Regions from separate parts of the Clostridioides sp. LIBA-2809 genome, predicted to be linked through region 3. Evidence: riboswitches for the same ligand, from Rfam matches in the RefSeq annotation. Region 3 holds a riboswitch; each other region holds the start of a gene.
The links. Region 3 has a riboswitch for lysine ahead of ACTG44_RS17115 (YfcC family protein). Riboswitches for the same ligand answer to the same signal wherever they lie in the genome.

Region 1: another riboswitch for lysine. It lies ahead of ACTG44_RS10780 (aspartate kinase); the one in region 3 lies ahead of ACTG44_RS17115 (YfcC family protein).
Region 2: another riboswitch for lysine. It lies ahead of ACTG44_RS17985 (aspartate-semialdehyde dehydrogenase); the one in region 3 lies ahead of ACTG44_RS17115 (YfcC family protein).

Annotation. Positions count from the first base shown of each region.
Region 1 is NZ_CP197004.1:2,227,669-2,236,177, forward strand. Features, by position in the region: gene mnmM (tRNA 5-(aminomethyl)-2-thiouridylate-methyltransferase MnmM) at 194-775, opposite strand; gene ACTG44_RS10760 (pseudouridine synthase) at 813-1,529, opposite strand; gene ACTG44_RS10765 (AI-2E family transporter) at 1,721-2,806, shown strand; gene ACTG44_RS10770 (hypothetical protein) at 2,952-3,608, opposite strand; gene lysA (diaminopimelate decarboxylase) at 3,813-5,105, opposite strand; gene ACTG44_RS10780 (aspartate kinase) at 5,123-6,316, opposite strand; lysine riboswitch at 6,398-6,566, opposite strand; gene ACTG44_RS10785 (hypothetical protein) at 6,678-7,295, opposite strand; gene ACTG44_RS10790 (hypothetical protein) at 7,466-8,509, opposite strand, start outside.
Region 2 is NZ_CP197004.1:3,807,378-3,815,886, reverse strand. Features, by position in the region: gene ACTG44_RS18015 (exosporium protein) at 1-477, shown strand, start outside; gene dapB (4-hydroxy-tetrahydrodipicolinate reductase) at 684-1,439, opposite strand; gene ACTG44_RS18005 (SPFH domain-containing protein) at 1,771-2,760, shown strand; gene dapD (2,3,4,5-tetrahydropyridine-2,6-dicarboxylate N-acetyltransferase) at 3,004-3,720, opposite strand; gene dapB (4-hydroxy-tetrahydrodipicolinate reductase) at 3,910-4,659, opposite strand; gene dapA (4-hydroxy-tetrahydrodipicolinate synthase) at 4,726-5,613, opposite strand; gene ACTG44_RS17985 (aspartate-semialdehyde dehydrogenase) at 5,730-6,731, opposite strand; lysine riboswitch at 6,909-7,082, opposite strand; gene dapA (4-hydroxy-tetrahydrodipicolinate synthase) at 7,160-8,041, opposite strand; gene ACTG44_RS17975 (L-serine ammonia-lyase) at 8,364-8,509, shown strand, end outside.
Region 3 is NZ_CP197004.1:3,615,874-3,624,382, reverse strand. Features, by position in the region: gene ACTG44_RS17145 (ABC transporter substrate-binding protein) at 1-584, shown strand, start outside; gene ACTG44_RS17140 (ABC transporter permease) at 584-1,531, shown strand; gene ACTG44_RS17135 (ABC transporter permease) at 1,533-2,369, shown strand; gene ACTG44_RS17130 (ABC transporter ATP-binding protein) at 2,384-3,334, shown strand; gene ACTG44_RS17125 (ABC transporter ATP-binding protein) at 3,318-4,082, shown strand; gene ACTG44_RS17120 (class I SAM-dependent methyltransferase) at 4,209-5,027, shown strand; lysine riboswitch at 5,149-5,328, shown strand; gene ACTG44_RS17115 (YfcC family protein) at 5,476-6,867, shown strand; gene ACTG44_RS17110 (M20 family metallopeptidase) at 6,881-8,068, shown strand; gene ACTG44_RS17105 (glycerate kinase family protein) at 8,350-8,509, shown strand, end outside.

The DNA of each region.
Region 1 (8,509 bases), 1.4 Mb from region 3:
AATATTTATCCAATATTTCTTTTAAATTTTTCAATTTTTACTCATTTAAAAGTTTCCCATCTTATTTTGCATATTCAAGTGTATATTTTATTTTGAAAGCAAACTATCGTATGCTTATTATTTAAAGTATTTTTAAGGGGTCACAATATATATATTAACTCTTAATAGAATCTTGTCAAGTTTTTTTTAGTATTTACTGTGATTTTTTCTTTTCAATTAAAATCAATTGTGGTGGGTTATTGACTTGATTTAAAAACTTAGATTCTAAAACATTAAATTCATCTTGGTTTAAATTATTGATAAGATTATATATACAATCTTTTTCCTCTTGACCTCCATCATGTCCTGTATATATAGCTATACTTATTATCCCATTTTCTTTTAATCTTTCTAAACTCAACTTTAGAGCTTTTAAAGTTGTGTCTGGTTTGGTTATAATTGAATGTTTTGCTCTGGGAAGATACCCCAAATTAAATAAAACACATGAAACTTCTTCTTTTATATATTTATCCATATTTTCATGACCATCTAATATCAATTTTACTCTGTTCATATATCCTTCTTTTTCTAACTTTTTTCTTGTAGACTTTATTGCTTCCTCTTGTACATCAAAAGCATATACAAACCCTTTTTCTCCGACCTTCTCAGCTAGATATATTGTATCATATCCATTTCCCATAGTAGCATCAATTACTATATCACCCTCACTTACAACCTTTTCTAAATAAAATTTATTTATATCTGTAATTTTAGTTAAATATTTTGCATATGCCATAATACTATTTCTCCCTACTGTTAACCTTATTTCACTCTTATTTTATTGATTTTAAATATTTTATTTCATCTTTCGTTAAGTGTCTATATTCTCCAACTTTTATATCTTTTAATACTATTTTACCTACAGAAATCCTTCTTAAATTTAAAACTGGATGATTTATAGCTTTACACATTTTTCTTACTTGTCTATTTCTTCCCTCATGTATAGTTATTTCACACACAGAATAATTCTTTTCTTTATTTTCTTTAGTTACTCTTATTTTAGCAGGTGCTGTTGTGTAATCTTCTATTTTTAATCCTCTCTCAAATTTTTTTATTTCATCATTACTTACAATACCCTTCACACTTGCTACATATGTTTTATTAATCTCATGTTTTGGATGAGTAAGTTTATATGTTAAATCTCCATCATTAGTAAGTATTAATAATCCGCTAGTCTCATAATCTAGTCTTCCTATTGGATATACTCTTTCTTTTATATCTTTAATTATATCTATTACACTTGGTCTATTAAACTGATCTTTTACTGTAGTTATATATCCTTCTGGTTTATTTAATACTATATAGACATATTCTTCGCTTAGTTTTATTTTTTTATTATCAAGTTCTACTATATCTTTTTCTTCCTCAATGTTAAATGATAATTCTCTCACTACATTTCCATTTACTTTTATTCTTCCTTCAAGAATAATTTCTTCTGCTTTTCTTCTAGACGCAATTCCACAAGATGCTATATACTTATTAATTCTCATACATAATCCTTTCTTATCTTAAATTATATGTTATTTAATATTTTTATCAATGTTAATTTTGCTACATTATTATACTATACTAGACCTTAATTAAAAACAAGCCAAAAAATTATTTAATTTTCCTAAATAATTGTAATTTCTTTTCACATACTATTAATATGTAATAGCTGATTAAACACTATTTTAAGGAAGTGATTAATATTTCAAAAGAAAATGTAAAATACTATTTAATAGTTGTGTTTATTGGAATTTTATTTTTTAAATTTGTTAATACTCCATCAGATTTTATATCAAGCATTGAAGGATTCTTAAAGTTTTTTGGCCCATTTTTTCTAGCCATTTTGCTTGCTTTGCTTCTAAATCCATTAGTAATGCTTTTTGAAATAAAATTTAAAACACATAGGCTTTTAGCCATTTTTTTAGCTTATATACTTATAGGGCTTATTTTAGCTTTTGGCATTAGATTATTGATTCCATCAATTGCTAATACATTAAATAGGTTAATAAATGAAATGCCTCTGTATACTGATTATATAAACAATTTTATAGAAAAAAATATGTCAAACATAGATTTTTTAAAAACTTTAATTCCTCATATACAGCATAGCTTAGATAATGTATTAAAAGAGGCAAATAGTTTTATTAGTAGAATTCCTAAAAATCTATTAGCCTATACACTTAGCATATCTTCTATGCTATTTAATATGACAATGGGATTTATACTGTCTATATATATTATATATGACAAAGAAAAAATTGCGTTGGGATTTAAGAAATTACTATACTCTTCTACTGCTAGAAACAAAGCAGATGATATTATAGAATTCTTTAGGACTACTCACGATATTTTTTATGATTATTTAATTGGTAGAATATTAGATTCTCTTATTATTGGTATAATTGCATTCTTAGGATTTCAATTTGTTATTCGAATAGAAAATGCTTTATTTTTGGCTTCAATAATATTCTTAGGTAATATAATACCATATTTTGGTCCTTTCATTGGTGCAATACCTCCAATAGCTATGACAATCTTATATAGCCCACAAAAAACTATATGGGTTGTTATATTTATATTTATATTACAACAATTAGATGGAAACTTTATAGAACCAAAAGTTATGGGTAATCAAGTTGGAATAGGTGCTATATGGGTAATTTCTGCAATTTTAATAGGTCAATCTTTATTTGGTTTTATAGGTGTTTTCCTTTCAGTACCAATAGCAGCTGTTGTAAAAACTTATGTTGATAAATATATAGACAATCGATTACAATAACTTATACTTATTGCACGCTTAATTTTTAATTGCAAATTAACTCCTTTCTATTATTTTAAAAAAATTAACTCTTAGCAAATTATGTTTGCTAAGAGTTAATTTTTTATAATACATATTTTGTTAATTACATATATGTATTTTATCTTTATTGATTATTTGAGTTTTGAGAATTTCCACCACTATCTGAGCCCCCACTAGTCTCTGGAGAAGGTGGTGTTGGTGTTGGATTATTATTTGGTTTTTCTTGATTCTGAGAAGAACCATTATTATTATCAGATTTATCATCATCTGATTTTTTATTGTCATTTTTAGAACTAGATTTATTACTTTCATTATTTCTACTGTAAGAAGTTTTCCTTGCATCAGATTCTACTCTATATCTATCTTCTCCTGCTGTATCTTTTGCCTTTTTCTTTCTTTGCTCTTCTGCTTCATTTTGCTCTTTTTCTAACTTCGTTAATTCCTCTTTCTTTTTGGTTGCTTCTTCTTTAATAACAGATGAACCATTTTTTATTTTCTCTATAAGCTTAAGTTCCTTAATTGCATCCTCGTAATTTTTTACTTCTTCAAACTCAATCATATTTGACATTCTCATAGCTTGCATGTACATAGCCCTTGCATTCTCATTAGTATTGTCTTCTTCTAATGCAGAGGACAATGATTCCATAGCTTTTTTATAGTCATGTTTTTCTAAGTATGTTTTTCCTTGCTCAGTTAAATTTATTTCATCTTTATTATTAAATGAACATCCTACAAGAAATATAGATAATATCGATATTAATAAAATTACTCTTCCTCTCATTAAACCCCTCCTTGTTATATACTTTAAATTTTATCATAATTAGGAAGTTTTTAAAATATTTTATATTTATTACAAGAAATTTGTTAGTAAAATGAAAAATAAGTAGATATGCTATGTATAACTACAACAAACTAAAAATTAATTTAGAGCTATATACACCTTAGCAAATCTACTTAAAATAAACTTTAATATTTAATTTTTATTCTATATTTCTAAAGACAATAAGTCTTCATAACTTTGTCTCTTACATATTATCTTGTCATTTCCATCAAATACTGAGACTACCGCCGCTCTTGGTATCTTATTATAATTCGAAGACATTGAATATCCATATGCACCTGTTGATGTTGTTATAAGTATGTCTCCACTTTTAATATCCATTATATCTATATCTCCAATCAATATATCTCCACTCTCGCAACATTTTCCAGCTATTGTTACATGATTCATAGTCTCATGGTTAATTTTATTTACAATACTACATTCATAACTAGCTTGATACAGAGAAGGTCTTACATTGTCTGTCATACCTCCATCCACACTTACATACACTCTAACATCTTTTATATCTTTTATTGAGCCTACTGTATACAATGTACTTCCTGCATTTGCAACTATTGATCTACCTGGCTCTATTACCAGTATAGGCATTTCTATTCCAAGCTCTTTACATGAACTTTCTGCTTTAGTAATTATAGTCTCACAGAATTCTTTTATAGTTTTAGGCTTATCTTCTTTACTATAATAAACTCCTACACCTCCACCTAAGTCAATTTCTGTTAATTGTATATTGAATTTTTCTTTTATTTCTTTTACCAAGTTCATCATTATATCTACTGTATCTATGTATGGCTCTACATCAAATATTTGCGAACCTATATGAGCATGAAGACCCACAAGTTTGATATTTTTGTATTCACTTAATTTTTCTATAGCTCTAAACAAATCTCCATTTACTAAGGCAAATCCAAATTTAGAATCTATCTGACCAGTTTTTATATAATCATGTGTATGAGCTTCTATGCCAGGTGTTATTCTAAAATATATCTCTTGAGTCTTACCTTTTTCTTCACATAGTGTTTCAATCAAGTCTAATTCATAAAAATTATCTACTACAAATTTACCTACACCTAAATCTAATCCCATATTTATTTCTTCTTTAGTCTTATTATTTCCATGGAAGAAAACTTTTTCCATAGGAAAGTTTGACTTATAAGCTGTATATAATTCACCTCCTGAAACTACATCTAGGCACATTTGTTCTTCATTTATAAGGTTACACATGTAAAGAGGTAAAAAAGCCTTACCTGCATAAGCAACCTTATTTTTTCCATCTTTTGCTTTAAAATATTCTACATATTCTCTACAGTTTTGTCTTACTAAAGCTTCATCAAATACATAAAGTGGAGTTTGATATTTTTTACTAAGTTCTAAACAACTCACTCCTCCAATATATAATTCATTATCATTTACGGTCATAGTTCCATGAAGTTTCATAATATCCTCCCCAAATTTTATATATTAAATACTTCTGCTATTTTCTCTATAGCTACTTGCTTATCATCAGAATTTATAGCACAAGTTATACGAATTTCTGATGTAGTTATAAGTTTTATCATTATACCATTTTCATTAAATATCTTAAATACTTTAGCAGCAACTCCAGAAGTATTTTTCATACCAAGACCTACTAAAGAAAATTTAGTGATATTATTATCAATTACTACATGTTCTTCATCTGTATATTTAGATACTATCTTTTTACATTCACCTAGTTCTTCTTTTGGAACTGTAAATGATACACTTATCTTATCTAAAATAGGTGCAGTTTGACTTATCATATCTACACTTATTCCAATAGTTGCTATATCTTCAAATAAACTAGATATATTTTCTGCTTTAAAATCTTTTATTGTTATAGAACTATCATCATCACTAGTAGCTAATCCTGTTATTACTTTATCCTCTAATTTCATGTCTTTTCCCCCTCTTATATATGTTCCTTTTACTGTACCACATGTACGTCCAACATAAATTTCAACACCATATTTTTGTGCAAGTTCTATACTTCTTGAGTGCATTACTTGTGCCCCTAAACTTGCTAATTCAAGCATTTCTTCATATTCAATCTCATCAAGTTTACTAGCTTTTGAATATTTTCTTGGGTCTGTAAAATAGATTCCATCAACATCTGTATATATCTCACATTTTCCATTTAATTTGACTGCAAGAGCTACAGCAGATGTATCTGAACCACCTCTTCCAAGAGTAGTTACATCACCATCTTCATTGATTCCTTGAAATCCAGTTACTATTACGACATTTCCTTCATCTAAACTATTTTTAATTCTATTTACATTTATATCATCAATTTGAGACTTTCCATGAAGACCACTTGTTTTTATATTTAATTGATAAGCATTATAACTTACAGCCTTACATCCAAGTGCATTTAATGCTATTGATAATAAAGAAGCTGAAATCATTTCTCCAGTAGACATCAATGCATCCAATTCTCTTTTACTAGGTTCATTACTCAATTCTTTAGCCAATTTTATATATTCATCAGTAGATTTACCCATGGCAGATACAACTATCACCATTTGTGGATTTTCTTTTCTTCGTTCTATTATATTTTCTGCAATTGATTTTATTTTATCAGTATCTGCTACTGAACTTCCACCATATTTTTGAACAATTATACTCATGCTTTTTCCCCCTCAAGTTAAATTTTGATAAATAAAAACGCCCAAAGGTATACTTTGGACGTGTAAATCTCATAGACCAAGTAACCTTGTAGCTCACCACTTTAAAAGTGACAGCCTTATACATATTATGCATAAGTCCAGAAAATCCGTCCGTCAACAAATTTTCTTCGGCTATAGACCCTTTCATCAATCATCAACACTTACCAGCTCTTATTGAATACTATTGAATATAGCTACCTCTACCCTAGGCTCATTATTTTTTAATTAATTTATTAATATAGTTTTATCACATTCTATATAATATTGCAACAATTATTTTACAAAATGTGGCAAATCCATAGTCTTCTTTTTTAAAATTAGCTTATATACAATTAAATAGTTTATTTAACCCTAAATCTATAAAATTTATGCTATACTCATTATCGTATCTCTCTAAGTCATTTAATTCAGATAGATTATCTGGCGTAACTACCAAAACGTTTGGCACTTTAAAAAATGGAATTGTAGATTTATCTATCTTTCTAGAAAGATTTTCATATTTAGAAATATCTATTTCATTATCTAAATCAACATCTACTAAAACTTGTTTTATATTACCAAATTGGTCTGTATATTCAATAAATAAATCATATTTCATATCATCCACACTAACATTTCGGTAGAATCTTTTTACATCACAACCTGCAGTATTGATTCTAACAACTAATTCTGACCCTACTAGAGCCTTTATTAAATCATCTCCCTTAAAAAGTTTACTACCATTTAAATAGTATACATATGAGAGGTCTTTATAATTATAATAATCCACATCACAAGGATATTTTTTTAATGTATACTCACTACACATTTTTCTCAAAGTTTTTTTAAAGTTTTTTTTATTATATCTCTTTTGGTCTCCATAAATCTTTCTAAATTGAGCTTCTGTAACACATCTAACCCTGCTAATTAAAAGCAATATCTCTTTTTCCATATTTGTCATAGTACATTCTCCTTGAAGTATTATTTGCAAAGTTGTACTAATATTATATTAATTTTATGACATTAAATTTACAAAGAATTGAAATAAAATAGCTAGTTTTTATAAAAATAAATTTTATAAAAACTAGCTATTAACATATTAAATACTATTTTCAGACTTTTTAAGTTAAACTATACATTCTCTTGATTTCCAGAATCTTGAGAGTTTGTATTTTCGTCAGTTCCTGTTCCCTCTTTTGCTTTTTTGTCTTCAAAGTTTGCAATATTTAGGTTATCAAATTCTGACATTTCAATTACACCAGATGCTTCTTTTGAATACGATATTTTAACTTTATCTCCAACTTGAGTCAATGGCAATTCACTAGACACTTTTGAAGTGGCCTTGAATATTATTTCTTTATTTGAATCTAAAGTTACATAATAATTAGTATTTCCGCCTCGTACATCTGGGCTTATTCTCGTTACTGTACCTTCTATGACTTCGTCTTTTAAGTCATTATCAAGTTTTAAATCATTTCCCTTAGACTCTAATGAATCTTTATAGTTTCTTAATGCTTCGTTTTTATCTTCACCTATACCAAGCACATTATAATCTTCAACAGATACAAATGCAACTCTTTTTACAAGACCAGCCTTATCTTTTAATGATGATACATATGTTGGCTGACCTAATATATTATACATTACAGGGAATGTTGCTTCATAATTTTTTTCTTGAACATTACCCTCAGCTGATTTCATCGCAGCTGTCTCAGTAGCTCCTGGTTGTTTATATAATCTAGCTTCTTTTGTTCTAGAGTCAACTAACATAAATCCAATTGTAGATTCATCTCCACCAGAAGATGTTATACCTGTATACCAATAAGACCTATTATCATTTCCATAAACTAGTGATGTTCCTTCTGTTGGTACTAATACTCCTTTTTCTGATATAACAGAATTTAAAAATCCATTAACATAAACACCCCAGTCTTTAATCTGGTCTGTTATAAATTCTTGTGGCTGGATTCTATCTACCCATTTAGGTGTATTCTTAACATTATAAACATTTATTTTTCCAGTTTCTGCGTCAACAGTGGCTATTCCTGTAGCATTTGCTCCTCCATAACCAATTTTATGCTCATATAAACTTACAACCCAATAAGGCTTCCCTTCATCATTTATTTCAAGGGTAAAATCTGTCATACCGACATTTACAATACCATGTATATATAA
Region 2 (8,509 bases), 190 kb from region 3:
GGAGCAACAGGAGCAACAGGAGCAACAGGGGCCAATGGAGCAACAGGTCCAACAGGAAACACAGGGGCAACTGGAGCATTAGCATCAAATAATGCACAATTTACAGTAACTTCTCCAAGCTTAGTGAATAATTCATTGGTGACATTTAATTCATCATTTATAAATGGAACTAATATAACTTTACCAACAAGTAGTACTATAAATCTTGCAGTTGGAGGAGTGTATAATGTATCTTTTGGTATACGTGCTACGCTTTCACTTGCAGGGTTTATGGCAATTACAACTAACTTTAATGGAACAGCTCAAAATAACTTTGTAGCAAAAGCAGTAAATACACTTACCTCATCAGATGTAAGTGTAAGTTTAAGTTTTTTAGTTGACGCTAGAGCAGCAGCAATAACTTTAAGTTTTACCTTTGGCTCAGGAACAACAGGTACTTCTCCATCTGGTTATGTATCAGTGTATAGAATACAATAATTTATATGAGAAATAAAAAACTATAAGATAGTAAAAGATATTATTATATATCAATAAGTGAAATAATAGATAAGAAAATATTTATATGCAAAAGAAATAGATAGAAGTTATAAACTTTAGAAATATGTTAAAATCTCAATCTATTAAGTATTCAAATTTTAAAATATGGATATTTAAATAGATTGAGATTTATTATGTATAAAAAGCTATCCTAATATATCTGACATTTTATAAAGTCCAGATTGTTTACCAACTAAGAATTTAGCTGCGATTATAGAACCGTTTGCAAATACCTCATCAGATTGAGAATGATGACTTAATGTAAGAACTTCATTATCTCCTGCAAATATAACGTCATGGTCGCTGATTATATTACCACCTCTTATAGAGTGTATTCCAATTTCGTTTGCTTTTCTTTTACAATCTCTACCATATCTTCCATGTGTGTTTATACTTTCTGGTAATACTTCTTTAATTGCATTTGCTATCATAGTAGCAGTTCCACTAGGAGCATCTTCTTTTCTATTGTGATGTTTTTCTATGATTTCAATATCAAAGCCATCTAGCATTTTTGATGCATCTTTAACTAATTTGATTAAGATATTCACTCCAAGAGATGTATTTGATGACAATAATACAGGAATACTTTTTGATGCTTCTTCTATTCTGTTTAAATCACTCTCATCATAGCCAGTAGTGGCTAATACCACAGGTGTATTATTTTTTAGTGCATATGATAATATTGGCTCTAAAGTTGCATGATGTGAAAAATCTATTATGACATCAGTTTTTTCAGTTACATCAGTCATTGTTTTATAAAGTTTTGTATCACCATGACAACCTTTTTCATCAGCAGACCTAGCTACACCACACACTAGTTGTAATTCACTATCCTTTTTTACACATTCTGCTAATACTCTTCCCATTGTTCCATTATAACCGCTAATTATAACTTTCAACATAAATTCCTCCTATGAAATTAATAAAAATTTGTTGTATTACTATAAGTTTATTTTATCACTAATATAATCTATATAAAATAATATTAGTGATAATAGGGTTACAATTTACTGGATATTTAAAAAAGTGTACTCAAATTTAATATATATTAAATATAAGTTCATATTTCATAAAAGGCATTTAAAAATTAATATTGATATATTAAAAATACTAAAGATATATATAGGTGAAAATTTAGAGTATTAACTTTAAATTCAACATTTAGGGCATTAAAAGTGATATTATTAAATTAGAAATATCTTAACTTAATACACGAATATGGGAGTGATAGATATGTTAAAAGAAGAAAAAACTTATCAAGAGAAAGAAGCGAAAACATTTAATGGAGTAGTGGCTTTGATAATGATTATCTTGTTTTTAATAGTTTCAATAAGCATCATGGTTTTTGGAATAATAAAACTTGATAATGGTTTTGCTGGGATAGGCTCACTTATGCTAATTTTAGGGCTTGTATTTATACTGGTAGACTTTATCCTATGTTTTGGTCTAAAAATGATTAATCCTAAAGAAGCTATAGTTCTAGTTTTGTTTGGTAACTATTATGGAACTATAAAAAAAGAGGGATATTATTGGGTAAATCCATTTTGTTCAGCAATAAATCCAACATCATCGAGAATTAATGTATCAAAATCTTCTTCTGATGAAAAAGTAGATATATCATCTAATCCAAGAGGGAAAAAAGTATCTTTAAAAACGATGACTCTTAATAATGAAAAACAGAAAGTTAATGATTTACTAGGGAATCCAATTATAATAGGAGTTGTTGTAATTTGGAAAGTTATAGATGCAACTAAGGCTGTGTTTAATGTGGATAATTATAATACATTTTTATCTATTCAATGTGATTCAACTATTCGTAATGTTTCAAGACTTTATCCATACGATGTGTCTGAAGATGGAGATGAGAAATCTCTTCGTGGTAGCAGTCAGGAAATAGCAGATAAATTAAAAGACGAATTACAATCAAGAGTTGATATTGCAGGAATTGAAGTGTGTGAAGTGAGAATTACTCACCTTTCCTATGCACCAGAGATTGCAGCAGCGATGTTACAACGTCAACAGGCAGAGGCTATAATAGCAGCACGTAAAAAGATTGTTGAGGGGGCTGTGAGTATGGTAGAAATGGCACTAACTAATTTAAGTGAAAATAATGTTGTAACTTTAGATGAAGAACGTAAAGCAGCTATGGTAAGTAATCTATTGGTGGTTCTTTGTGGTAATAAAGATGCACAACCAGTAGTAAATAGTGGTTCGATGTATTAATCTAAGGTAAAGTTAAGATAGTTTAAAATGCTGAATAAGAATGAATAAAATACAATAAAAATAAGTAATCAGATTTAGTAAAATAAATAAACATAGTGGAAATAAGCAGTCGGATTTGATAAGGATAAACAAGAATAAAAATAAGAAACTATATTGAATAAATTAAATATTATAAAAAGAGGGTGTCTCTAATGAATTAAATTCATGTTGAGACACCCCTTTGCTTATACATTACTTATTTAATTAGTCTAAATTTCTAAGGTCATCCATAAGTTTAGTCTTGTCAGCCGTTTTTTCATCTTTCATTTTTATAACTTTAGCAGGAGAACCAGCAACAACAGCACCAGCTTCTACGTCAGTAGTTACAATAGCACCAGCTGCAACAACAGCACCTTTACCGATTCTAACACCTTCAAGAATAACTGCATTAGCTCCTATTAAAACATCATCTTCAACTATAACAGGAGTAGCAGAAGGTGGTTCTAAAACACCAGCAACAACAGCTCCAGCACCTAGATGAACATTTTTACCAAGAGTACCTCTAGCTCCAATAACAGCATTCATATCTACCATAGAACCTTCACCAATAACAGCTCCTATATTTATAACAGCTCCCATCATGACAACAGCATTTTTTTCTATAGTAACCATGTCTCTTATTATTGCACCTGGCTCAATTCTTGCATGTTCACTTAAAGTATTTTTTAGAGGAATAGCAGAATTTCTTCTATCGTATTCTACATGAGTATCTATTATATCTTTACCATGTTTATCTAATACTTCCATTATATCTTCATAGTCACCTATAAATATATAAGAACCATTGCATCCAAATACTTTAAATTTATCAGTTGATTGGAAATGTAAAGAGTTAGTATTTACATATACCTTAACAGGTGTTTTCTTTTTAACTTCTTTTATATATCTTGCTATTTCATAAGCATCGTTTAAATTTACCATTTGTTAATTCTCCTTGTATTTCATTATATTTCTTTTATTATATACTTATTTATCAATTTTAGTATATACTTACTTTTCATTATTTACATTTTATTTTACAGATTTTTTATTATATAAGCATAGTATCAAATAAATTTATCTATTGTATATATTTGAGTTATACTGTGTATTCTCATTATATTATTGTTATTATCCTAACATGCTGTCCATATTATAAAATCCTGGTTTTTGTTTAACTAAATATTTAGCAGCAGCTATAGAACCACTTGCAAAGATACCACGAGATTGTGCTTGATGGCTTATTGTAAGTACTTCATTATCTCCAGCAAATAGAGCATCATGTTCACCAACAATGTTTCCACCTCTTACAGCATGAATACCAACTTCGTTTGGTTGTCTTTTCGCACTACGACCATATCTACCATAATTATTTTCAACGTTTGGTAAAACATCTTTTATAGCGTTAGCAATCATAACAGCTGTGCCACTTGGGGCATCTACTTTTCTGTTGTGATGTTTTTCTATTATTTCTATATCAAATCCTTCTAATAATTTAGCTGCATCTTTAACCAATTTTACTAATACATTTACACCAAGAGACATATTATATGATTGGAATACAGGAATAACTTTAGCCGCTTCATGTATTTTGTTCATTTCTTCATCATTATATCCAGTAGTAGCGATTACTAAAGGTGTCTTAGTTTTTAAAACATAAGATAAGATATTATCTAAATTAGAGTGATGAGAAAAATCTATAACTACGTCAACTTTTTCAACTATAGTGCTCATATCTTCATAGATTTTAAGGTCACCTTCACAGCTATCCATACCTCTAGCTGCAACACAAACTAATTCTAATTCACTATCTTCTCTTATAGTATCGGCTAAAATCTTACCCATTTTTCCATCATAACCAGTTGCTATAACTTTTAACATAATTTCCTCCTATGATTAAGGGCTAACTTTTGACCAAACTTATTTTTTACCATGCATCAATTTTTACTATGCATTAACTTTTAGTCCAAAGTTAACTAATTCTTTCTTTAATACTTCTAAATTTGCTGGGTCCATTTCTGCTAGAGGTAATCTTAAATCTCCAACATTGAATCCTAATAAATTCATTGCAGTCTTAACTGGTATAGGATTTACTTCTATAAATAAAGCTGCGATTAGAGCATCCATACCAAGTTGTAATTTTCTAGAACCTTCTATATCGCCTTCAAAGAATTTGGCTACTAAATCGTGAGTTTCTTGAGGGCAAACATTAGCAAGTACTGATATAACTCCTTGACCTCCTAAAGACAATAAAGGAAGTATAGTATCATCGTTACCAGAGTAGATAGCAAAGTCATCTGGTACTAAGCTAGCTATTTCTGCAACCTGTCCTAGGTCTCCACTAGCTTCTTTTACAGCAACTATATTATCTATTTTAGCAAGTTCAACTATAAGGCTAGGGCTTATATTTACACAAGTTCTTCCAGGGACATTGTAAAGTATAATTGGAAGTTTGACACTGTTAGCTATTGTTTCAAAATGACGTTTAAGTCCAGACTTATTAGCTTTATTGTAATAAGGAGTTATGATTAATAGAGCATCTACTCCTAATTTTTCAGCTTCTTGGCTTAGATTAACTGAGTGCATAGTATCATTAGAACCACTTCCAGCTATAACAGGAACTCTTTTATTAACTTTTTCTACAACATACTTAATAGTAGCAAGTTGTTCTTCATCAGTCATAGTATTAGCTTCACCAGTAGTACCACAAGATACTATAGCATCAGTACCATTAGCTATTTGGTATTCAACCAATTCGCCTAATTTGTCAAAATCAACTTTGTTATCCTTTGTAAATGGTGTAACTAGAGCAACAGCAGAACCTTTAAATATCATATAAAATCAATCCCCTCTTTTTTATTTTTGTGTTTTATATTACAGTTACTTCTAATGCTTGTTTTTGTGTTATTATTAATATTTTACAAAATTATATATTTATACAATTTTGCATATTATACTAAATCGTATGATAAAGCCATTTCAGCTATTTGAATTGCATTAGTTGCAGCACCTTTTCTTATATTATCAGCAACAACCCAAAGATTTACACCATTATCAACACTAAAGTCTCTTCTTATTCTTCCAACAAATACTTCATCTCTATTGTCAAATTCTACAGCAGTTGGATATTCATTCTTAGCAGGATTATCAACTACTACAACACCTGGAGCTTCTTCAAGTGTTTTTACCAAATCTTCTAACTCAAATGGATTGTTAAATTCAACATTTATAGATTCACTGTGACCATTTCTTACTGGAACCCTTACAGTAGTTGCAGTTATTTTTAAGTCATAGTTATCAAGTATTTTCATAGTTTCATTTACCATTTTCATTTCTTCCTTAGTATATCCATTTTCAGTAAATGAATCTATATGAGGAAGACAATTGTAAGAGATTTGATGAGGGTAGAATCCAGTAGGATTACCATTCATTCCTTGCTCTAAATCCTCAACTCCTTTAACACCAGAACCAGATACAGCTTGGTAAGTAGAGTATACTACTCTCTTAATTTTGTACTTATCATCAAGTGCTTTAAGAGGAACCATAGCTTGTATAGTAGAGCAGTTAGGATTAGCTATTATGCCTTTGTGTTCTTTTATTGCCTCTGGATTTACCTCAGGAACTACTAAAGGTACATCTGGGTCCATTCTCCAGTGACTAGAGTTATCTACTACTAAGATTCCATTTGATGCTGCTATTGGAGCATACTTTTCACTAATACTTCCTCCAGCAGAGAATAATGCTATTTGTATACCTCTATCAGTAAATGAAGTTTCCTTCAATTCTTCTACTATATATTCTTTACCACCAAATACTACTTTAGAACCAGCTGATTTAGAAGATGAGAATAAAAATAGATTTTCTATTGGAAAATTTCTTTCTTCTAATACTTTTAAAAATGTTCTACCTACCATTCCAGTAGCACCAACTATCGCTACATTTACTTTTTTCATATAAATTCACCCCAATTTTAAATTATTAAAACATTATTTTATTTGATTTTAGTTATACAAGTAAGATATGTTAATATTTTTATATATCCAAAAACTTTAATATTATATTAACAACTTTAATTATATACAAAAAACGTACAAAGGTATACTTTGTACGTCTAATTTATCACTCAAAGTAAACCCTGTAGCTCATCACTCATAATATAAGTGACAGTATTACACATGTTATGTGTAATCCCAGAAAATATAATTGCAAGAAATATTTTCTTCGGCTGTAAATCCTTTTTCCAATCATTAACGCCTGCCAGCTACTATTGGATACTCTTAGTTACAGCTACCTCTACCCTAGGTTAATAGGATATTAAAATTTGATTATTCTAATAATAATACATATTTAAGAAAAAATCAACTTATTTATATAAATATTGCTAAAATTTAAATCCAAAATTTGTCATTTCTTGTTTTAATACATTTAGATTAGTTTCTTCCATTTCAGCTAGAGGAAGTCTTAAATCTCCAACATTAAAACCTAAAATATTCATGGCAGTTTTAACTGGCACTGGATTTACTTCTATAAATAAGGCAGCAATTAAAGCATCCATATCAAGTTGTAATTTTTTTGAGCCTTCAATATCACCTTCAAAGAATTTAGTTACTAAATCATGTGTTTCTTTAGGACATATGTTAGCAAGTACAGAGATAACACCACTTCCACCTAATGATAATAGTGGTAAGATAGTATCATCGTTACCGGAGTATATAGCAAAGTCTTTAGGTACTAATTTAGCTATTTCTGCAACTTGAGCTAAATCTCCACTAGCTTCTTTTACAGCAACTATATTATCTATCTTAGCAAGTTCAGCCACAACAGATGGCTTTATATTTACTTTAGTTCTTCCAGGTACATTATATAAAATAATTGGTAACTTAACGCTATTTGCTATTGTTTCAAAGTGAAGTTTAAGACCTTTTTCATTAGTCTTATTATAGTAAGGAGTTATTATTAAAAGACCATCCACTCCTAATTTTTCAGCTTCTTGACTCATATGAACAGACAACATAGTATTGTTTGAACCAGTACCTGCTATAACAGGTATTCTTTTGTTAACTTTTTCAACTGTATATTTTATTACAGCAAAAATTTCAGATTCACTCATAGTAGTTGCCTCACCTGTTGTTCCACAAACAACTAGTGCATCTGTGTCATTCTCAATGTGGTATTCGATTAATTCACCTAATTTTTCAAAGTTGACATTATTATCCTCTGTAAATGGGGTAACTAAAGCAACAGCAGAACCTTTAAATAACATATAATCAAATCTCCTTTTTTATCTAAATTTAATTTTTTAAGTACAATAATAATTATAGTACAAATTAATTAATTTTAATAGGTATAGTTAATATCTTAACTGTTTAAATAAGATATTTATATTATATTAATATTACAAAAATTTGAAATAAATGTTTTATTCTCAAAATATGCATATTAATTTAATAAAATATACCAAAATGGAAATAAAAAATAAATTTTATGCGAATTTAATAACTAATAATTAATATATTTAGGTTATAATAAATATGTGCGTAAAATCTAATAATAAGTAATAATACGGAAAATTTAGGAGGAATAATATGGATACTTTAAAGGAACTTTTTAAAATAGGAAGTGGGCCTTCAAGTTCTCATACTATGGGGCCACAAAGAGCAGCAGAAAGATTTAAAAATGAAAACCCAGATGCAGAAAGTTTTAGAGCAATATTATATGGTAGTTTGGCAGC
Region 3 (8,509 bases):
ATCAAGGTTCTCCTTTTGGTAAGGAAATTAAACCTGTTTATGATGCAGAAAAAGCAAAGAAAATAATAAAGGACGAACTAAATGGGGAAATAAAGGAGCTAGAGTTTATAATTCCATCTTATGGTGTAGACCGTTACCCATATAAAACTGTTGCTGAATATATACAATCTGTATTAAGTGAAGTTGGATTAAATTCTAAAATAACTATACTTGATGGAGCTGCTTTTAAGGAAGCACAAAAAACAGGAAATTATGATATAGCACTTCACACACAAGGGCTTCCAAATGCAGAACCATTTTCTATATTTGATAGTTATATGAGAAGTACAGGGTCAAGTAATATAGCTTATTCGTTAGGTTATAAGAACGAAAGAGCAGATGAGTTAATAGCTAAATTAGAAAAAACAATGAATTTAGATGAAAGAAGTAAAATATATGATGAACTTCAAGATATATCAGCAGAACATCCATCAGCTATACCATTATTTGAAGATGTTAACTTAATTGCCTATAATAAAAAAATAGCTGGGTACAAGCCGACATTATATGGAACTACATTAGTAAGTATGGAGTGGAGTGAGTAGTGAAAAATTCATTTAAATATTTAATTAAAAGAATATTGATGACTATTCCTATTTTGGTAGGAATAACATTTCTAGCATTTATATTGGGTGTTATAGCTCCTGGTGACCCAGCAGTTGAATATTTAAGCATGGATGGTGTTTCTGCTCCTACAGAAGAAGAAATAGAAATAGTTAGAGAAGAGTTAGGATTAAATGATAGTATTGTAGTTCAATATATTAATTGGACTAAAAAAGCTATAACTGGAGATTTAGGACTTTCCTATATCAAAAATACATCTATCACAGAAGATATATTGAGAAGGTTGCCAATAACCTTCTCTTTATCTTTAATGGCTATGTTTTTTGTTATAGTATTATCTATACCATTAGCTATAATCATGGCTCTTAAAAAGGATTCAGCTATAGATAAGATTGGTACTTTTGTATCATTATTTCTGACTTCTATCCCAGGATTTTGGTTAGCAATTATCATGCTAGGTATATTTTGTGAAACTCTTAGGTGGCTACCTACGAGTGGGTATGGAACAATTAAACACTTAATAATGCCTGGATTTGTTTTAGCAGCTGGTACAATAGGAACTGTAGCTAGGTTAAATAGAGCAACTTTAATAGAAAGTATGGGACAAAACTATATAACAGTAGCAAAATCTAAAGGATTGCCAAATAGGATAATTACTTTTAAATATGCTTTTTTAAATTCTTTAATGCCTATTGTAACCGTTTTAGGAAACTATTTTGGTGCAATTTTAGGAGGTTCTACAGTAGTTGAGGTTATTTTTAGTATTCCAGGTATGGGAAGCTATGTAATACAAGGGATAATGAGTAGAGACTATCCAGTTGTACAGGGATACGTACTATTTACAGGAATTATATTTGTATTATTTAGTTTAGTTGTGGATATATGTTATCTATTTCTTAATCCTAAAATAAGGATAGGAGGTAAATGATATGGAGAAATTTAAAGGAATGTTATTTATACATAAAGTAGCTTTTTTAGTGTTAATAATTATGATACTTGTTGCTTTTTTTGCACCTAAATTAGCTCCATATGACCCTAATAAGGTGCAAATGGCTGATAGGTTAATGGGAATATCTAGAGAGCATATACTTGGGACTGATACTCTAGGAAGGGATATTTTAAGTAGGATATTGTATGGAGCTAGAGTGTCTATATCTTTAGCATTTGTAGCAACCTTATTAACAATGATATTTGGAAGTTTTGTAGGTATAGTAGCAGGGTATTGTGGTGGTATAGTAGATATGATAATTCAGTCGATTGTAAATATATTTCAAGGTCTTCCAAGTCTTAGCTTTATGATTGCTCTTGCTGGAGTTCTTGGTCCAGGAATAAAAAGTTTATTAATAGCAATAGTATTTACTTCTTGGGCTGGGTTTTCAAGAGTAGTTAGAGGAGAGGTACTAAAGGTAAAAGAGGAAAAATATGTTGAAGGTGCAAGAGCATTAGGTGCCAGCCATCTTCATATAATTTTTCATTATATAATTCCAAACATATTTGCTCCATTTATAGTACTATTTACAATAAGAATAGGGAAGAGTGTACTTTCTATGGCATCGCTAAGTTTTTTAGGATTAGGGATACAACCTCCACAGGCAGATTGGGGAGTTATGATAAATGATGCTAAAACACATTTTAGAAGTTATCCTAATTTGTTGCTGGCACCAGGCTTTAGCATATTATTATTGTGTTGTAGTATAAATTTAGTTGGTGATGCGCTAAGGGATATGTTTGATGAAAAAATCAACTCTTTAAGTCAATATCTTTAGAAGGAATCAAAAATATGAGCAGAGATATAAATATAAAAGATTTAAAAATTTATTTTAATACTAAAGAAGGAAAAGTGAGAGCTGTAGACGAAGTATCTGTAACTTTTCAAAGTGGTAAAATTACAGGAATTATTGGAGAAACTGGTAGTGGAAAATCAGTACTAGGATTGGGAATTTTAAACCTTGTATCCAATAATTCAATTGTCTCAGGTAGCATTTTATATGAAGACAAAGATTTATTAAAACTTAAGGAAAAAGAACTCAGAGAAATTAGAGGAAAAAAGATAGCATTAATACCACAAAATCCATCGAGTTCTTTCAATCCTATATTAAAGATAGGAAGTCATATTAATGAACTTTTCTATTATCATGCAAAAGAAAAAAAGAGCTCATGTAAGAGTAAGAGCTTAGATATATTAAGAAAATTTTCATTTTCAAATACTGATTTAATTTACAATTCTTATGGTTTCCAACTAAGTGGAGGAATGAGCCAAAGAGTATTGGCAGCTATAGGGACAGCACTAAACCCAAACTGGATAATTGCAGATGAACCAACTAAAGGGCTAGATGCAATAATAAGAAAACAAGTATACGAGGTATTTTGTGATTTAAGAAGTAATATGGGTGTTAGCATGATACTTATAACTCATGATTTAATGTTAGCCAAAAAACTTTGTGATGAAGTTATGGTTATGTATGCAGGGAAAATCATAGAAAGGGGTTCTAAAGATAGTGTATTTAATACCCCTTTACATCCTTATACAAAAGGTCTAATTGATTCACAGCCAAATAAAAAATTAATGCCTATTGATGGGATAGCACCAAGTCTAATAAACTTACCAAAAGAATGTAGATTTTTTCAAAGATGTAAAGTTGCAAAAAAATCATGTTCTGATTATGAGCCAGTGCTATTTGATGTAAATGGCTCAAAGGTGAGGTGTTTTATTTATGATAAAAGTTTGTAATCTTTATAAGGAATTTAGGAGCGGAATAATTAATAAGAAAATAGTTAAGGCAGTAGATGATGTATCATTTGAAATAGAAGAAGGAAAAACCTTGGGTCTTGTAGGAGAAAGTGGATGTGGAAAATCAACTTTATCAAGGATTATTTTAAGACTTGTTAAATCTGATGGAGGTAAAATTTATTTTAATGGTAGAAATATAAGTAATTATAATTTTTCTCAGATGAGGAATTTAAGAAAAGAGATGCAAGTAATATTTCAACATCCAGATTCAGCTCTAAGTCCTAAGAAAACTATATATGATAGCCTTGTAGAACCATTAAAGATTCATAAAATCTATGAGAAGAATAAATCAACAGAATATATAAAGGAATACTTAAGTTTTGTTGGAATTAGCGAGGAAATCTTAACTAGATACCCATATCAAGTCAGTGGAGGACAAATACAAAGAGTTGCTTTAGCCAGAGTCCTTTTATTAAAGCCTAAATTTATAATATTGGATGAGCCTACATCAATGTTAGATGTATCTGTACAAGCTCAAGTTGTACAAGTTCTGAAAAAAGCTCAAAAACAATTTAATATAACCTATTTATTTATATCTCATGATATAGACTTAGTAAAGGAATTTAGTGATGAAATTGCAGTTATGTTAAATGGTAAGATAGTTGAAATTATAGGTTCCAAAGAATTATATAAAAGTGCAAAGCATACTTACACTAAAGAGCTTATTGAGAATTTTATTAATTTTTAGAGCAGAGTAATCAATTATTTAGTTAAGCACTTAATTAATATAGCATTAATTTAGTAAAAGTGGTTTACTTTGATTATGGAAAATGATAAATCTCAACCTTAACATTTTTAGAAAGGAAGATTAATCATGTATTATAAAGATATAGATTTCGAAAAAAAATTGCATGAGTATATTGAAAATAAAGAAGGATATGCAAAGGAAAGAGCATTTGATGATGAGGTGGAAAGACTATTTTTAAAAAAATTATCTCATAAGTATGATGATAATCCAACACTTTATGATTATTCAAAAGAAGTATTTGATTTTATTGATAAATTAATAGATGAAGGAAAAAATCTTATAGAAATTGGTGCAGGTACAGGTAAATTTACTATACCACTTTCTAAAAAATGCAAGGTCGTAACTGCTAATGATTTTTCAAGGGATATGCTTGATGTACTTGGACAAAAGATTAGGGAACATAATATAACTAATATAAACACAGTACAAGGTAAGTGGGAAGATGTCAATATTGAGTGCAGTGACTACATTTTATCTGTGAATTCACTTTATAGAATTTGGAATATTAAAGATGCCTTGAATAAAATGAATAAGTTGGCTAAAGAAAAAGTAATTATAGTAAGGACTATTCAAAAGCCATTATTCAATGACTTGTATATTGATTTAGGGGAGAAAGATAGAACCTGCCCAGATTATATATATATTCCAAATATACTACATTCTTTGAATATATGTGCAGACACAAAGTTTATTGATGTAGAAAATGAAATTGAATTTGATAGCATAGAAGATATACATCTTAAAATGGAAACTGAATTAAATAAAAAGATTAATTTTGGTGAAGTGGTAGATAAATATATAGATAATATAGAAAAAAGAGAAGATAAATATATTTTTAAACATAAAACTAAAGTTATAATTATATACTGGAATAGTATAAATTAAACTTGTCAATGTCATTAAATGTAAGTATTATTATATTGAAAATATTTACAATCTCGACATATTATGCTACAATTATTTACAATAAATAAAATTTAATAAGCATTACCTCATCTAATAAAAAGATTGAGGTAGAGGTTGCATTTACTAAGATTAATATTGAAGAGGTCGGAAACCAATGAAGCAATATAAAAGGAGTAAGTGCCGAAGTGCTAGTGTCCAAAGCTAGTGCTGGGACTGTATTTAATAAGTACAGTACTGTCATCAAAATCAGCCCGAATTTTGATGGAGAGCTATCTTAGATAAGATAAAGGGAAGATGTAGGTATGTTGTATTTAGCACATTTAGCTCAACATGTATCCATGTTGAGCTTTTTTACATCTATGCAAAATAGGATAGAAAAGGGATGCAATAATAAAATATTTTAATTTAAAAAGTGGGGAGATTACAAATGAGCAGTTTAAAAAAGAAGAGGTTTAGTATGCCACAGACACTTACTATAATATTCTTATTAATAGTGGTAATGGCAGTTCTTACTTGGATAGTACCAAGTGGAAATTTTGAAAGGGTAGATATAGATGGAAGGTCAGTTGTTGTAGCTGGAACTTATGAAAAAGCACCATCAAATCCACAAGGTGTTACTGATGTATTTTCAGCTCCTATAAAGGGATTTATAGATGCAGCTGAAGTAGTTGGATTTGTTTTGATAGTTGGAGGAGCTTTTGGAATAGTTAACAAAACAGGTGCAATAGAAGCCATTATAGCACACACTGTAAATAAAATGAAGAAGTTTCAATTTTTAATAATACCTATATCAATGATTTTGTTTGGTCTTGGTGGTACAACTTTTGGAATGAGTGAAGAAACATTACCTTTTTATATGATATTTATTCCACTTATGACCAGCATGGGATATGATTCATTAACTGCGGTGGCAACAGTGTTTATAGGAGCAACAGCTGGATTTGGAGCGGCAACTACTAATCCTTTCTCTGTAGGAATAGCACAGGCATTGTCACAAATAACACCAGGTTCTGGAATAGAGTTTAGAGTTGTTATGTTTATAATATATATGGCTATATCCATAGGATTTGTTATGATGTATGCCAATAGAGTTAAAAAAGACCCTAAAAAGTCTTTAGTACACGATATATCACTAAATCAAGAATCAATGACTAATACTGATACAAACATAAAAGAATTTACAAAAAGAGAAGCCATGGTAATAGCAATTTTCGTAATAGGTATGGCAATTATGATATTTGGAGTTTTAAGGTTAGGATGGTATATAACTGAGATTGCAATGATATTTACAGCAATAGGTATAATATCAGGAATAGCGTCAGGGCTTAAACAAGATGAAATAGTTAATTCATTTATAAGTGGAGCAGGAGATTTAATGACAGCTGGGTTATGTATAGCATTTGCACGTGGAATCGTAATAATAGCAGAAAATGGATTTATAATAGATACAATTTTAAATTCTGCAGCAAATTTATTAAATGGACTACCAAAAACTATATTTATAAATTTAACTTTCTTGATAGAAGGTTTAATAGCATTTTTAATACCATCAGCATCAGGACTTGCATCACTTACAATACCTGTACTTGCACCACTTGGAGACTTAGTTGATGTATCTAGACAAATGATAGTTACAGCTTATCAATTTGGTATAGGTGTAACTAACCTAATAACACCTACATCAGGTGTTTTAATGGGAGCACTAGCAGTAGCTAATATTCCTTGGTCAAAGTGGGTTAGATTCGTAGTTCCTCTAATGGTAGTATTAACAATTCTTGTAATGGTATTCTTGACAATAGGATTATATCTAGGATTCTAATAGGAGGTAAGTTATGATAGAGAGTGTAAAGAAAAGAGCTTATGAGATAGAGGATGAACTTGGAAAAGAAATTGAAGAAGTATGTGATTTTATATTCAATAACCCAGAACTAGGCGAAGAAGAATATATATCATCAAAGTACTTAGTAGAGAAAATGAAGGAATATGGATTTGATACAACTTATCCGTACTGCAATATGGATACTGCTTTTAGAGCAGAATTAGGAGATAGTGATGGTCCTACTATAGCATTTTTAGCTGAGTATGATGCACTTCCTGGATATGGAGAAGATAAAGAGCCAGGTCATGCTTGTGGACACAACTGGATTGCGGCATCTACACTAGGAGCCTGTATAGTATTAAGTAAGTTAAAAGAACATTTTAAAGGAAAAATTGTATTAATAGGGACACCAGCTGAAGAAACAACAGGAGGAAAATGTGACTTAGTTAAAGCAGGAGCTTTTGACGATGTTGATGTAAGCTATCAGATGCATATAGAAGCGTTCAATAATATAAACTGCAAGGCTTTGGCAATAGATTCATTAGAGTTTAGTTTTGAAGGGGTATCAGCACATGCAGCTAGTCATCCTCATATGGGAGTTAATGCATTGGATGCAGTGCAACTTACTTTTGCTGGAATAAACGCTTTAAGACAACATGTAAAATCAGATGTTAGAATACATGGTATAGTTTCAAATGGAGGAGAAGCCCCAAATATAGTTCCAGAAAAAGCAGCTTGTAAGTTTTTTGTAAGAGCTGCTGAAAGAAGTTATTTAGATGAAGTAACTAAAAAAGTTATAAACTGTGCAAAAGGAGCAGAGTTAATGACAGGAGCTAAACTTTCTTATAGATATTTTGAAAATTCTTTTGACAATATAATAAACAATAAAGTACTTCAAAGGATAACAAAAAACAATTTAATCGAAGCAGGTATAACAGATATACTAGAAGGGAAAGATGGGCCAGTAGGTTCTACAGATATAGGTAATGTAAGTCAAGTTTGTCCTACTATGTATACAGAAATAGCTTTAGATATAAATCCAATGGTATATGTTCATGAAAAAGAGTTTCTAAATTATGCAAATTCTGAGGAAGCTTATGATAAACTTCATAAATCAGTAAAGGCAATGGTGGGCTGTGCATTGGAGATTTATCTGGAAGATGGGCTACTTGATGAGATTAAGAAAAATCACTTAAATTAATTTAAATTGAAAATAAAACAAAGAGGTATTACCTAAAAATTGGTAATACCTTTTTTATATGATGGAAGTGAAGGCTTGCTATAACCAATTTGGGTGTATAAAGAGAAACATGTATGATAATAATTACGTAAATAGTTCTACAAACGAAAATCTATTTAATATATATTTGTATTTTTACAAAATAAAAATAAGATAAATAGTATATGTTATATACAAAGAAAGATGTAGGGTATAAAATAAAAATGAAATTATTCTTATAATAAAATAAGGAGTAGATAAATATGAAAATATTAATCTCTATAGATTCCTTGAAAGGAAGCTTATCTTCAATAGAGGCAGCGAATGCAATAAAAAAAGGAATATTAAAAGTTAAAAAAGATGCAGAAGTAAAGATATTACCACTTGCAGATGGTGGAGAAGGAACAGTAGATGCTTTAGTTC